DNA from 2 places in the Rhizobium sp. BK049 genome. Region 2 is predicted to be linked to the other one. Evidence: predicted binding sites of a transcription regulator. Region 2 holds the regulator's gene; the other holds the start of a gene.
The links. The regulator LexA, encoded in region 2, represses DNA repair genes until DNA is damaged. The targets are predictions, from matches to a motif close to TGTTCNNNNTGTGTTCNG.
Positions count from the first base shown of each region.

Region 1: a site for LexA is predicted at 1,839-1,856, ahead of FHT70_RS09330 (DNA recombination protein RmuC). Genes of this name have one in related genera too.

Region 1 is NZ_JACHYV010000007.1:22,404-29,340, forward strand. Features, by position in the region: gene def (peptide deformylase) at 1-112, opposite strand, end outside; gene FHT70_RS09325 (globin-coupled sensor protein) at 211-1,707, opposite strand; gene FHT70_RS09330 (DNA recombination protein RmuC) at 1,889-3,112, shown strand; gene FHT70_RS09335 (ribokinase) at 3,192-4,091, shown strand; gene FHT70_RS09340 (methyl-accepting chemotaxis protein) at 4,332-6,686, shown strand; gene ptsN (PTS IIA-like nitrogen regulatory protein PtsN) at 6,761-6,937, opposite strand, start outside.
Region 2 is NZ_JACHYV010000008.1:205,618-212,554, reverse strand. Features, by position in the region: gene FHT70_RS11505 (septum formation initiator family protein) at 43-363, opposite strand; gene eno (phosphopyruvate hydratase) at 499-1,773, opposite strand; gene kdsA (3-deoxy-8-phosphooctulonate synthase) at 1,915-2,760, opposite strand; gene FHT70_RS11490 (VOC family protein) at 2,757-3,653, opposite strand; gene lexA (transcriptional repressor LexA) at 3,852-4,568, shown strand; gene FHT70_RS11480 (ComEC/Rec2 family competence protein) at 4,549-6,937, opposite strand, start outside.

The DNA.
Region 1 (6,937 bases), on a different contig from region 2:
TTTCCAGCATGTCGTCGGCAAGGCGCTGCAGGTCGGCATCCACACGCTCGATCGGCTTGGAGAGCTGACGGAGAACGGGGTCGGGAAGAATGATGAGTGGCTTGATGGTCATGGGCGTTCCCATAACCCATCTTTTCCCGCTATGGAATTATCCGGCGGGCGGGGAAGACGCTTTTTTGCATACCCGCCCGGAATTTCGCCATATTTGAGTCAGGCCGCCCGGCGGGCACCGACGACGGCGTGGCCTTCCGAACGGACGCGGAAGCGGCGCAACAGCTCGATCAGCTGGTCCACCTCGTCCTTGAGGCGGCGGGTTTCCGCCGACGTGCGCTCGACCATGCCGGAATTCTGCTGGGTGATTTCGCCCATGCTGCGGATCGCCACGCTGACCTCGTTGACGCCGGTCGCCTGATCGCGGGCGGCGGCGGCGATATCGGCGACGAAGCGGTTGATGATATCGATGCGGCTGATCATATCGTTCAGCGCCTCGCCGGTGCTCGAGACGATGCCGACACCCTCGTTAACCTGACTCGAACTCTGCGAGATCAGGTTCTTGATCTCCTTGGCAGCATCGGCCGTGCGCTGGGCGAGCTGGCGGACTTCCTGCGCGACGACCGCAAAACCCTTGCCGGCATCACCGGCGCGCGCCGCCTCAACGCCGGCGTTCAGCGCCAGAAGATTGGTCTGGAAGGCGATTTCGTCGATGACGCCGATAATTTTGGAAATCTCCGTCGAGGATTTCTCGATACCGGCCATCGCCGACACGGCGCTGGTGACGAGTTCGCCCGAATTCTTCGCCTTCTGCTGCGTCTCGCGTACGGCGTCCGAAGCCTTCTCGGCATTGGCGGCGGTCTGGCCGACGCTGACGGAAAGCTGCTGCAGGGCAGCCGAACTCTCCTCGACGCCGGCCGCCTGCTGGGCAGTGCGCAATGCGAGATCGTTGGTCGCATTGGAGATGACGTCGGCGCCATTCATGATATGGCCCGACGTGTCGCGCACCGATGCGAAGGAATGGCGCAGCGCCTTGACGGCACGGTTGTAATCCTCGGCCATCTGCCGAAAATTACCGGGCAGGTCGGATGGCAGAGTGGCCTCGAGATCGCCGCTCGACAGCGCCTCCAGACCGCGGCGCAGCTGCTCCAGCGCCATCGCCTGATCGGCCTCGGCCTGGGCACGCTGCTCTTCCAGAGCCTGGCGCTTGGCTTCAAGCGTCTCGAGGTAGACCGAGATCGAATAATCCATGTCGAGCATGCCGGCCTTGATGACCGCCGACAGCCTTTCGGCGAGCAATTTGCCCTGCTGGCGCGCAAAGACCGACGGCCACTGCTTCTCCATGATGCCCTTGACGAGCTCGGACAGAACCAGGGCATAGCCGCCGACATACCAGCGCGGCTCCAGCCCGATGCGGGCGTGCGTGCGCCCGACCGCGGTCACGCCGTCGACGTAGGTTTCGTCGAAGGCGCCGCCTGCAAGCTTGCCCCAATGATCCTGCTGCCGCTTCTTGGCATGAGCGACATGGTTCTTGTCGGCGAAAAAGCCTGAGACGGCGGGGGTCTTGGCGATCTTGGCATAGAACTTGTCGAGGGCACCGCCGATTAGCTCTGATATGACGGGGCTGAGATCCCGTATCGACCGGCGCGCCGCCTCGTCCAGTTCGATGAAATCGAGGCGCTGCCTGAGTGCACTGTCGGTCTGCTGGGATGTCATGGAAATCTCTGTACTTGGCGCAACGGCGCTGGAGGGAATTCTGCGGCACAGATTTTGGCGAATATGGTTGAGCAATGGTTAAATCGGCGGCGATTTTCTGCATCGGTGAGGAAAAAGGCCACAGAGGATTTCGTTCACGTTTTGATCTATGTATTGCCGCAGCTTCTGTTATGGTTGCGGCATGACCGTTCATTCCGAATCGCTCGCCCTCTCCAACGCCTCGCTGAGCCCGGCCATGCTGGCGCTTGCCGGCGGCGTTTTTGTCGCCTTCGTGCTTCTGGTGATCATCCTTCTCTTGCGCAGCGCCAGCCTCCGCCGCGAGCAGGCGGAGGAGGCGAGCCTGCGGGCTGGCGAAAGCGAGGCGCGCATGGCCGAGCTTTTGAAGATCCAGGCGGAGATGCAGGGCCGCATCACGGCCATGGCCGAGGTTTTTGGCGCGCGTCAGAGCGAGCTCAACCAGGCAATCAGCCAGCGTCTCGACGGCATGTCGCAGCGCGTCAGCTCGACGATCACCGAGCAGACGAAATCGACGCATGAGAACCTGCAGCGCCTGCAGGAGCGGCTGGCGGTCATCGATGCCGCGCAGAACAATATCCAGACGCTCGCCAAGGACGTGGTCGGACTGCAGGCGATTCTCTCGAACAAGCAGACGCGCGGCGCCTTCGGCCAGTCCCGGATGGAGACGATCGTCGCGGACGGCCTGCCGATGGGCACCTATGCATTCCAGCAGACGCTCTCGAACGGTTCGCGGCCGGACTGCACGATCCGCATGCCAAACGGCGCGCCGCCACTCGTCATCGATGCGAAGTTCCCGCTCGAAGCCTGGAACGCCATCCGCGACGCAGCCAGCCCCGAGGCCGGCAAGATCGCCAGCCAGCAGTTCCGCCGCGACATGGAGATTCATATCCGGGATATTTCAGAGAAATATCTGATTCAGGGGGAAACCCAGGAGACGGCTTTTCTCTTCGTGCCGTCGGAATCGATCTTCGCGGAGATCCATGAGAACTTCGAGGCCCTGGTGCAGAAGGCACACCGCGCGCGCATCGTTATCGTCTCGCCATCGCTGCTGATGCTGTCGATCCAGGTCATCCAGGCGGTGCTGAAAGACCAGCGCATGCGGGCGCAAGCGCATCTGATCCAGGGCGAGGTGGCGCTCCTGATGGACGATCTCGGCCGCCTCGACGAGCGGGTGCGCAAGCTGCAGGGCCATTTCGCCATGGCGCAGAAAGACATCGACATGGTGGTCACGTCAGCCGACAAGCTCACCAAACGCGGCGCCAAGATCGAGGCGCTGGAATTCGAGGCAGGCGGCGACGCAAAGCCTGCCCGCGACGGCGAGGTCCCGGCCAAATCCGTGGAAAGCCGTACCGGCCTTCTCAAGCTTCGGGTGGTTGACGAGGAGTGATCGCTTCGGGCAGTGTCTCGCCCCATGAAATAGCAGGAGCATGATGTCCTTGGCATGCTCCAAAAGACGGGACAGCCTGATGATCACAGTTTTCGGATCCATCAACATGGATCTCATCGCCACGACCGAGCGCCTGCCGAAGCCCGGCGAAACAGTGGCCGGCAACGGTTTTGCCACGGCCGCCGGCGGCAAGGGCGCCAACCAGGCGCTGGCAGCCCGCCGCGCCGGTCGCTATGTGCATATGGCCGGCGCCGTCGGCAAGGATGCTTTTGCTGCCGATGCTCTTTCTCTGCTCGATGAGGCAGGAACCGATCTCTCCCTCGTCAAGCATATCGACGGTCCCACAGGAACGGCGCTGATCCTGGTCGGCGGCGACGGCGAGAACATGATTGCCGTGGTGCCGGGCGCCAACGGCCTGGTCGCGCCCGCCGATGCGGAAACCGCGATCGGCCGCATGCACGAGGGCGACATACTGATGTTGCAGCTTGAGGTGCCGGTCGCGGCCGTCGAACGCGCGCTCTCGGCCGCACGCGCCAAGGGCATCACCAGCATCCTCAACCTCGCCCCATTGATTCCCGATGCGCCGCGTCTCGGACGCCTCGCCGATATCGTCATTGCCAATGAGACTGAGTTCGAGCGACTTGCCGGACAGGACGGCATGGACGCAGGAGCGCGCGAGGCAGCGCTTGTCCGCCTGCATCACGAAACCGGCCAGACGCTGATCGTGACGCTCGGCGGCGATGGCGTCATCGCCATTCGTGACGGGGTCCTCTCAAGAGCGCAGGGGCTGGCGATCGATCCTGTCGATACGGTCGGAGCGGGAGACACCTTCTGCGGCTATTTCGCCGCCAGCCTCGATGACGGGCTTGATTTTCCGACAGCGTTGCGCCGCGCGGCAGTCGCCGGTTCGCTCGCATGTCTCAAATCAGGAGCGCAACCGTCAATCCCTTTGAGTGGGGAAGTCGCAGACAGAATATAGCCTGGCCTGCCTGCGAAACGCCGGCAGATGTCCTTCAATTTTAAAGGAGATTTCTGCGGTTTTGCTCATATAACCACTCAAGTTTCATTTAAATTTAACAGGTCTCCGGCGATCTTCCCAGCGATCGCCGGATCGTCGCATATGCGGATCCGCGGCTGATGCGGCTGCTCCATGACGGAGCCATGCCTTCGCTCCTGCGCCGAAGAATGCCCGTTCGGCGCATCCTTGCCTGAGGAACCCATGTTCATTTTTCGCATGAAATCGCTTGCGGCGAAACTTATCGCCATCACCGGCATCGCCATCGCACTTGTTCTCATCGCTTCGAACTTTTTCCTCATAGGCCAGACCCGGGATCGCGTTCAGACGCTGACGATGGATCAAGCCAATCTCGAGGCAAAGTCGATCGCCAATGAGATCGCCGCCAATGTCGGCGAACTCGCCAGCGCTGCCCGCAGCATGTCAGGCGTTATCGGCCGAGCCCACGATGGAAAGTCGCTCGATCGCAAGGGCATGATCAACGTGCTGAAAGCCAACCTGGAACAGAATGCCTTCGCCTTCGGCAGCTGGTTCTGCGAGCAGCTTGGTGGGCTGGACGGAAAGACGACCGAGATTGCCAACAACAATGACGAAGGCACCAACAAGAACGGCGCCTTCACGCCCTATTGGTCGAAAACCAAGGATGGCGGCATCCAGTATTCGACCTTCGACAATGATTATACCGCTGAGTGGTGGAAACTTGCTGCCGACAGCGGCAAGGGCGCGATCACCACGCCTTACATGGCCGAGGGAACTGACGTACCGACGCTGCTGACTTCCATTGCCTATCCTGTCATGTCGGGCGGCAAGATGATCGGCGTCGGCGGCGTCGACATCTCGCTGAAGTCGCTGACCGATAAGCTTCAGGCGCTGCACCCCTTCGGCTCCGGCCGCGTGACGCTGCTCTCGCAGGCCGGCAACTGGATCGTCGCGCCGGTCCCCGACCTGATGACCAAGCAATATGACGGCGAAGGCGCCGACGTCGTCAAGGCGGCGCTGTCGAACAAGCAGCCCGGCCTCGTCCGAAACCTCACCTATGACGGCCTCGATCCTTTCGACCGCGTCGTCTATCCATTCGAAGTCCCCGGCGTCAACGCCACCTGGGTCGTGCTTGTCGACGTCCCGCACACCGCGATCAACGCGCCGGTGCAGGATCAGACCTACATGATGATCGCCACCGGCCTGATCGTGCTCGGCGCGGTGATGCTGGCGCTCTATTTCGCCGTCCGCTCGCTCGTGCAGAGGCCGCTCGGCAGCCTTGTCGCCAGCGTCAAAACGCTCAGCGACGGCGAATATGCCGAACCCGTCGCGGCCCAGGACCGTACCGACGAAGTCGGTTCGGTCGCAAAGGCACTCGAAGGCTTCCGCTTCAAGCTCGCCGACTCCAGGCGCCTCGAAGACGAGGCCACCCACCAGCGACAGGTCGCAGAGGCCGAGCGCGGCCGTTCGGAATCGGAACGGCAGCAATCGGTGTCGCTGCAGCGTCACATCGTCTCGGTCGTCGGCGCCGGACTCTCGGAATTGTCTCAGGGCAATCTGGGTTACCGCATCACCGAAGATTTCCCCGGCGAATACGGCAAACTGAAGCAGGATTTCAATGCCGCGCTTGCAAGCCTCGAAGAGACCATCAATACGATGAATCTCAGCGTCGTCAATATCGGCGCCGGCACCGGCGAGATCAGCAACAGCGCTTCCGATCTCGCCAAACGTACCGAGCAGCAGGCAGCAAGCCTGGAAGAGACGGCGGCAGCGCTCAACGAGCTCACCGCCCAGGTCGATTCCAGTGCCGAGAATGCCCGCACGGCTGCCGACAACGTCAATCTCGCCTGCCAGGATGCCGAGAAATCAGGCGAAGTGGTGCAGAAGGCCATCGCCTCCATGCAAGGGATCGAGCAGTCTTCGACGGAGGTATCGCGGATCATCGGCGTCATCGATGAGATCGCCTTCCAGACGAACCTGCTGGCGCTGAACGCCGGCGTCGAAGCGGCTCGCGCCGGCGAAGCCGGCAAGGGTTTTGCCGTCGTCGCCCAGGAAGTGCGTGAACTCGCGCAGCGTTCGGCCACTGCCGCCAAGGAGATCAAGACGCTGATCAACACCTCGGCCGTCCAGGTCAAGGAAGGCGTCGATCTCGTCGGGCGCGCCGGCGGGACGCTGCACAAGATCGCCGAACAGGTGATGGGCATCAACAGCCTCATCCGGCAGATCTCGGCATCGGCCAGCGAACAGGCGGTGGGGCTGAAGGAAATCAACCAGGCCATGAACCAGATGGATCAGGTGACGCAGCAAAATGCGGCGATGGTGGAGGAGGCGACCGCCGCCAGCGTGGCGCTCAACGACGAGGCGCAGACGCTGAAGACGCTCGCCACGCGCTTCAGGGTGTCGGGCTCCGCCAACGCGACCGCGCTCGCCTCCGTGGCGAGGCAGATGCGTGCGCCGGCTGCGGCCCCCTCGCACTTGGCAACCGCTCCTGTGGTCCGCCACGCGCCGGCGACCCGCCGCACCACACCTCAATCGCATGGCTCGGCCGCCGTGGCTGGGGATAACTGGGAAGAGTTCTGACCGTTCAGCCCTGGGTAAATCAAAAAATGCGCCTGCGAAATCAGGCGCCTTTTTTCATTTAGGGATTATGCAGCTCAAGCAGCGTTCGACGTCTGCTCTTCGTTGAGGAAGGCGTAGATCGCCGAGGCGGAATCGGTGGCCCGCAGCTTTGCAACCAGGTCTTGATCGCGCAGGACGCGGGCGATGCGCGACAGGGCTTTGAGATGGTCGGCGCCGGCGCCCTCCGGCGCAAGCAGCAGGAAAACGAGGTC
Region 2 (6,937 bases):
TTATTGGAAATAAATTAGAAATTTCAATTAACCGAATTCCGGTTAATTGGAATAATGATTGAATATGACGATCTCGTCCGCACGCGACATATTCAGCTGATATCGCGCCTTTTCGTCCAGCATGTCCTTGTCGAGCGAGCCGTCACTCAGTAGCGCCACCTGGCTTTCCAGATGTTCGCGCTTCGCCTTCAGGACGGCAAGCTCCCTTTCGCGCGCAACGCGCTGACGCTCGAACGTCTCCGTCGCCCGCAGGCCATAATCGCCATGGATGCAATGATAACCGAAATAGGAAAGGAACGCGACCGTCATAGCCGGGATGACGAAGCGGCCGAGCTTTCTCTTCTTATGATGCTTTGTCCACATACACGCATGCTCTTGAACGCATTACCAATTCGTTCAGCATAACGCGCAGAGATTAACCGTTCATTGACCGTAACCGCCGGCAAGAAAAAACCCGCGCCGGTGAGGCGCGGGTCGAGCATTGCAAATCAGATCGGATCAGCCTTTGATGATCGAGCGGCCGGCATATTGGGCCTGGGGGCCTAGGCCCTCCTCGATGCGGATCAGCTGATTGTACTTGGCGAGACGGTCAGAACGCGACAGTGAGCCGGTCTTGATCTGGCCGCAGTTGGTGGCGACGGCGAGATCGGCAATGGTCGAATCTTCCGTTTCTCCGGAGCGGTGCGACATGACGGCGGTATAGGCTGCCTTATGCGCCGTGTTAACGGCATCAAGCGTTTCCGTCAGAGAGCCGATCTGGTTGACCTTGACGAGGATCGAGTTGGCGACGCCCATGCGGATGCCGTCGCGAAGGCGGGCCGAGTTGGTGACGAAGAGATCGTCGCCGACGAGCTGAGTCTTCTTGCCGATCAGATCGGTCAGCGCCTTCCAGCCCTCCCAGTCGTCTTCGGCCATGCCGTCTTCGATCGAGATGATCGGGTATTTGCCGGCGAGCTCGGCCAGATATTCGGCCATGGCGCCCGACTCGAGCGTGCGGCCTTCGCCCTCCAGAACATACTTGCCGTCCTTGAAGAATTCCGTCGAGGCGCAGTCGAGGCCGAGGCACATGTCGTCGCCCGGCTTGTAGCCGGCTTTCTCGATCGACTTCATGATGAAGTCCAGGGCTTCGGGCGCACTCTTCAGGCCGGGAGCGAAGCCGCCTTCGTCACCGACATTGGTGTTGTGGCCCTGCGCGGCAAGCTCCTTGCGGAGCGTATGGAAGACTTCCGAACCCATGCGCACGGCGTCGGCGATCGAATCGGCGCCGACCGGCAGGATCATGAATTCCTGGAAGTCGATCGGGTTGTCGGCATGAGCGCCGCCGTTGATGATGTTCATCATCGGCACCGGCAGGAGGCTGGCGGAAGCGCCGCCGACGTAACGGTAAAGCGGCAGGCCGGATGCCTGGGCCGCAGCCTTGGCGACGGCGAGCGAGACGCCGAGGATGGCGTTGGCGCCGAGGCGCGACTTGTTCGGCGTGCCATCGAGCTCGATCATGATGTTGTCGATCTGGATCTGATTTTCGGCATCGATGCCGCCGATCGCGTCGAAGATCTCGGTGTTGGCGGCCTCGACCGCCTTTTCGACGCCCTTGCCGAGGTAGCGCTTGCCGCCGTCGCGCAGCTCGACCGCCTCATGTGCGCCCGTCGAGGCGCCCGAGGGAACGGCCGCGCGGCCCATGCTGCCGTCTTCGAGATAGACGTCGACTTCGACGGTGGGGTTGCCACGGCTATCGAGGATCTCGCGGGCGATGATATCGGTGATTGCAGTCATGGGTTCTTCCTGCTCGGTGGGTGATAAGTCGTTCGAAGCCTGTCATAATCGAAGGCGTGCAAATTACAATGGCGCAATTTCCAGCCTTCGAGCGGGTATCGCATCGTGGCCTAAACCACGATCATGTCAGCCTGTTGAACGTTAGGCCTTGGCGATCGCATCGAAGGCAAGCAGCTTCTCAAGCAGTCGCGGCATGTCCTTGAGATAGACCATGTTCGGCCCGTCGGACGGTGCGTTGTCGGGATCCTGATGGGTTTCGACGAAGACGCCGGCAATTCCCGTCGCCACTGCCGCGCGCGCCAGCGTTTCCACGAACTCGCGCTGGCCGCCGGAGGAATCGCCCTGCCCGCCCGGCTGCGCCACGGAATGGGTGGCGTCAAAAATGACGGGAGCTCCCATCGCCGCCATGATCGGCAGCGAACGCATGTCGGAAACCAGCGTATTGTAGCCGAAGGAGGCACCGCGCTCGCACAAGAGCACATTCGGATTGCCGCTGGCGTTGAGCTTCTTCAGAACGTTCTTCATATCCCAAGGGGCGAGGAACTGGCCCTTCTTGACATTGACGGCGCGGCCGGTTCTGGCGGCGGCGATCAGAAGGTCGGTCTGACGGCAGAGGAAGGCCGGGATCTGCAGAACATCGACCACCTTGGCCACCTCGGCGCATTGCTCGGCCGTATGAACGTCGGTTATGACGGGAAAGCCGAATTCCTTCTTGAGGTCGGCAAAGACCTCCATGCCCTTTTCCAGGCCGATGCCGCGTTCAGCCGAGAGCGAGGTACGGTTCGCCTTGTCGAAGGAGCTCTTGTAGACGAGGCCAATGCCGAGCTTGCCGCAGAGCTCCTTCAGCGTGCCGGCGACCATGAAGGCGTGATCCCGGCTCTCCATCTGGCATGGACCGGCGATCAGCGACAAGCGGCCAGTATTGGAAAAAGTGACCTGGCCTTCGCCTTCGCCGATCCTGACTTCGGAATTCGTGTCGGTGCTCATCGTGTTTCCTCGAAGGCGAAGAGCGCACCCTGCCCGGGCGTGGGCTTCACCAGAATGCGATTGTTCTTGCGTGTGAATGTGATCCCGTTAGCACCCAAATGCGCTTCTGTCACGGCAAGATCGATGACGGTGAAGAGGATTGCCCGCCCTCGCAGGCCGCGATCGGCTGATGAGACAGCGGTTTCGAAATAGGCCTCCAGCCCTTCCGGCGTCATCAAGCTGATCTTTGCATTCGATGCCGCGATATTCATGCCGAAACCCGTTTTCTCCACCGCCGCCTGCCCAATCGCAAGCCCGACGAAGGCGGCGAATGCCGCCGGGTCCGGTGCACAAAGTGCGATCTCGGCAATGCCGATCACGCCATTGGCGTGCGTCTCCAGCGCGGCGCGATCTGTAGGGAACGAATTGATGCGCTGGCAAGTAAAGAGAAAGAAATCGGGGGCGCGCAAATCAGCTGCAAAGGCCAGCTTAAAGCTGCCGACGCTCTCCGAACCGTCCGGCATCCGCATCGGCCGGCTGAACTGCAACATCTCACCGGCGCTCGCGCCGTTGCTGACGAAGCGCTTATGATCGAGGTCGGCATCCTCGCTGAGGAAGGCCAGCGCAGAAAGTCCCTCCTCGCCGCAGCGGAAACGGAAGGCGCGATTGCGGGCGATGAAGACGTTGCCCTGGCGGGCCGCTGCCTCGCTCTCGTCGACACTCGCCACGCCAAGCGGCTCCAGATAGGTCTTGTCGGCGAAAAAGATGCAGGCATTCTCCGTTCCGAAGGGATGGCGCGCATCGGCGGCGACGGTGAAACCGAGCTTGCCGAGCCTTTCGCGCGCCAGATCGATATTGACCACGGGCAGCACGACATGATCCAGCGGGTGCGACTTGGCGGAATGCGCGTTCATGAATATCCTCCTGAAACCGGCAAGAGATGTGCGACAGCACCACCCCTCAATGCAAGACATGTGCGCCAATCCGGCAAATGAAAATAAAAATCTCCACGAGTTGGCGCGAGGGTTTACGGAAATTTAGCTACTTGCGGAACACATATGGAACATATAGTGTCCGTTCTGGATTTGTTTCAATCACGGGGTCTGACGTCGATGCTCACGCGCAAACAACAGGAGCTTCTCCTTTTCATCCATGAGCGCATGAAGGAATCCGGCGTTCCTCCCTCTTTCGACGAAATGAAGGATGCCCTGGATCTCGCCTCGAAATCCGGCATTCACCGCCTGATCACGGCGCTTGAGGAACGCGGCTTCATTCGCCGCCTACCGAACCGCGCCCGAGCGCTCGAGGTGATCAAGCTTCCGGAGGCCTATAACCCCAGTCTTCAGCGTCGCGGTTTTTCGCCGAGCGTCATCGAGGGCAGCCTCGGCAAGCCCCAGCCGGTCGCCGCCCCCGCTGCGCCAAAGCCGGTCGCCGACAATGGCAACTCCGTCTCCGTGCCGGTCATGGGACGTATCGCCGCCGGCGTTCCGATCTCGGCGATCCAGAACAACACCCACGATATCGTCGTTCCCGCGGATATGCTCGGCTCCGGTGAGCACTATGCGCTGGAGGTCAAAGGTGATTCGATGATCGACGCCGGCATCTTCGACGGCGACACCGTGATCATTCGCAACGGCAGTACCGCCAGTCCCGGCGATATCGTCGTTGCCCTCGTCGATGACGAGGAAGCAACGCTGAAGCGTTTCCGCCGCAAGGGCGCCTCGATCGCGCTCGAGGCCGCCAACCCGGCTTATGAGACCCGCATCTTCGGACCCGACCGCGTCAAGGTGCAGGGCAAGCTCGTCGGCCTCATCCGTCGCTATCACTGACGCCGGATGGGCTGGAATCGGTAAAACGATCATTGCGCCAATCATAGGCGCGATGGCGCATCCATGGTCGCGACAAAGCATCGAAGGCGGTGGTGACCTCCAGGCCGGCATCGGCGAAACGCAATTCGAGCGAGCCGGTCCTACGCAGCGTCTCGCCGGTGAAAAGCGTGCCACCTGAACGGCAGCTGTTGAAACGCAGACGGACCGAGGTCACGACGATATCGGCCGTATCGCAGGCCGGGCCGAGATAGGCGGCATTGTCGATAACGGTGACGATATGGCCATTGCCAAGTCTTGATGTGCACCAAGCCTTCTTGACGCAGGAAAAACGGTTTGCTTCACCGCCTGCGGCGGCTGCCCGCATCGCTGCACTCGCTTCGTTCTGCTGATCGCGGGAAAGCCTGACACGGCGGCCTTCTCCTTCCGGCGGAATGGCCGGACCATCCAGCATCTTCGGCGGATCATGTGTCGGCAGCACCAGCGCTCTCTGCCACTGGTCGAATATGAAATCCGGCGGGTTTTCACGGTTGGAAGCTATTGCCTCAGCCGCGACGACCGCAACCAGACTGCCATCCTCCGAAATCACCAGATCCGGCGGCCGGGGAACCGGCAGAAGCAGCACGATGAGCGTAGAGATGGCGATGATCGATGTGCCGACATGGCGCAGCCGAGTGCGCAGCAGCGTCAGCAGCAGAAAGCCTGCCACTGCCACTGCGAAATACCAGCCGGGCAAGCGGCCGATGCCGATATCACCGCCCCAGCCGGATACCGTCTTGGCAACCGCAATCACCAGATCGAGGCCGAATCCGACGATCTTCCAGAGCGGAGCGTCCAGACCGAAAGGCATGAGCAACATCGCCAACAATCCGGCCGGCATGACGATGAAGGAGATAATCGGCATCGTCGCAAGGTTTGCCGGCAGGCCGTAAGCCGTCAGGCGATGAAAATGCTCGATCGAAAACAATGCGGTGGAAAAGCCGCCGATCAGCGAGGTCAGGAAGATCCCGCCGAAGAAACCGGCGACGGCAACGACCGGCCTGATGATCGGCAGTTTCAGAAAAGCGTTTTCGCGGACACGCCTGTCCTTCCACAACTGATAGCCCGATACCAAGGCCAATGTTGCGGCAAAGGACATCTGAAAGCTCGGTCCCAATACTTCCGAAGGTGAAATGGCGATGATGATGAGCGCGGAGAGAACGACATTGCGCAGGCTGATCGACGGCCGGTCGAAGAAGACGGCAATCAGCATGATGGCCATCATGATAAAGGCGCGCTCGGCCGAAACCCCGAAACCGGAGATCAGGTAATAGGCGGTGACGGCGATGAGCGCGCCGGCAGCGGCGATCTTCTTTGTAGGATAGGCTTGGGCGACGCCGGGAAAGAGGCTGAGCAGCATCCGGAAGCCGACGAAGAAGATGCCAGCCGACAGCGCCATGTTGAGGCCCGAGATCGCGACGATATGGGCAAGGCCGGACTGGCGCAGCGCCTCCGTCGTCGCGTGCGATATGGCGCGCCGTTCGTCCGTCACCAGGGCAGCGGCAAAGGCGCCGGTGTCGTCGGGCAGGATCGATCTTATGCGGTCGCCGATGCTGCTGCGCAGCTGGTAGAGCCATTCGAGCAGGGCGTCCGCCGTCGACCTGGCCGCCTGCGGGCCTGCCTCCAAGTCGAGTTTCTCCGGCGCACCATAGAAGAAACCGTTGGCGCCGATGCCGTCGAAATAGGCACCGAAGGAGAAGTCGTTGAGCGCGGGAAGTGCGGGCCCCGCCGGCGGCGTCAGACGTGCCTTGCCGGTGATGATGTCGCCGATCTCGAAAGGCGCATCGGCACCCCGGACGATCGCGGTGATGCGTCTCGGCGGCCGTTTCAGCTCCGGCGCCTCGGTGCCGGCGACGGCAAGAATGTAGCGCCAGCGCCCGCGCCCGTCGCCTTCCCGCCGTTCGACGCGGCCAGTCACCGTCGTCGTCACGGATGAATCGAGGATCACCGTCGAAGCCCGCCAGCTCTCGAACTGAGCTGAGAGCATGCCGCCGGCGAAAAGTGCCAGCGCCATGAAACTTGCGCGCAAGGCCGGTCGGCTGGGATCGGTGAGGAAAACCGCGGCCGCCGACACCAGCAGGCAGAGCAGCGATGCAACGAGGGGAAAATCCGATGCAGCAAGAAACCAGAAGGCCGAGCCGGCTCCGAGGAAGACCGGCGAGAACAGCAGCAGGCGGCCATGATCGGCCTCTTCGCCCAGCATGCAGGCCCCGGCACGGAGCGATTGCCCGGCAGTGGCCAGCAGCCGACGATGCAATGGGGTCTGCGACTGCGTCCTTGCCGATTGAGTCACCACCGCAGGCGCAGGAAAATCTGGCGGATCGGCAAGGCCG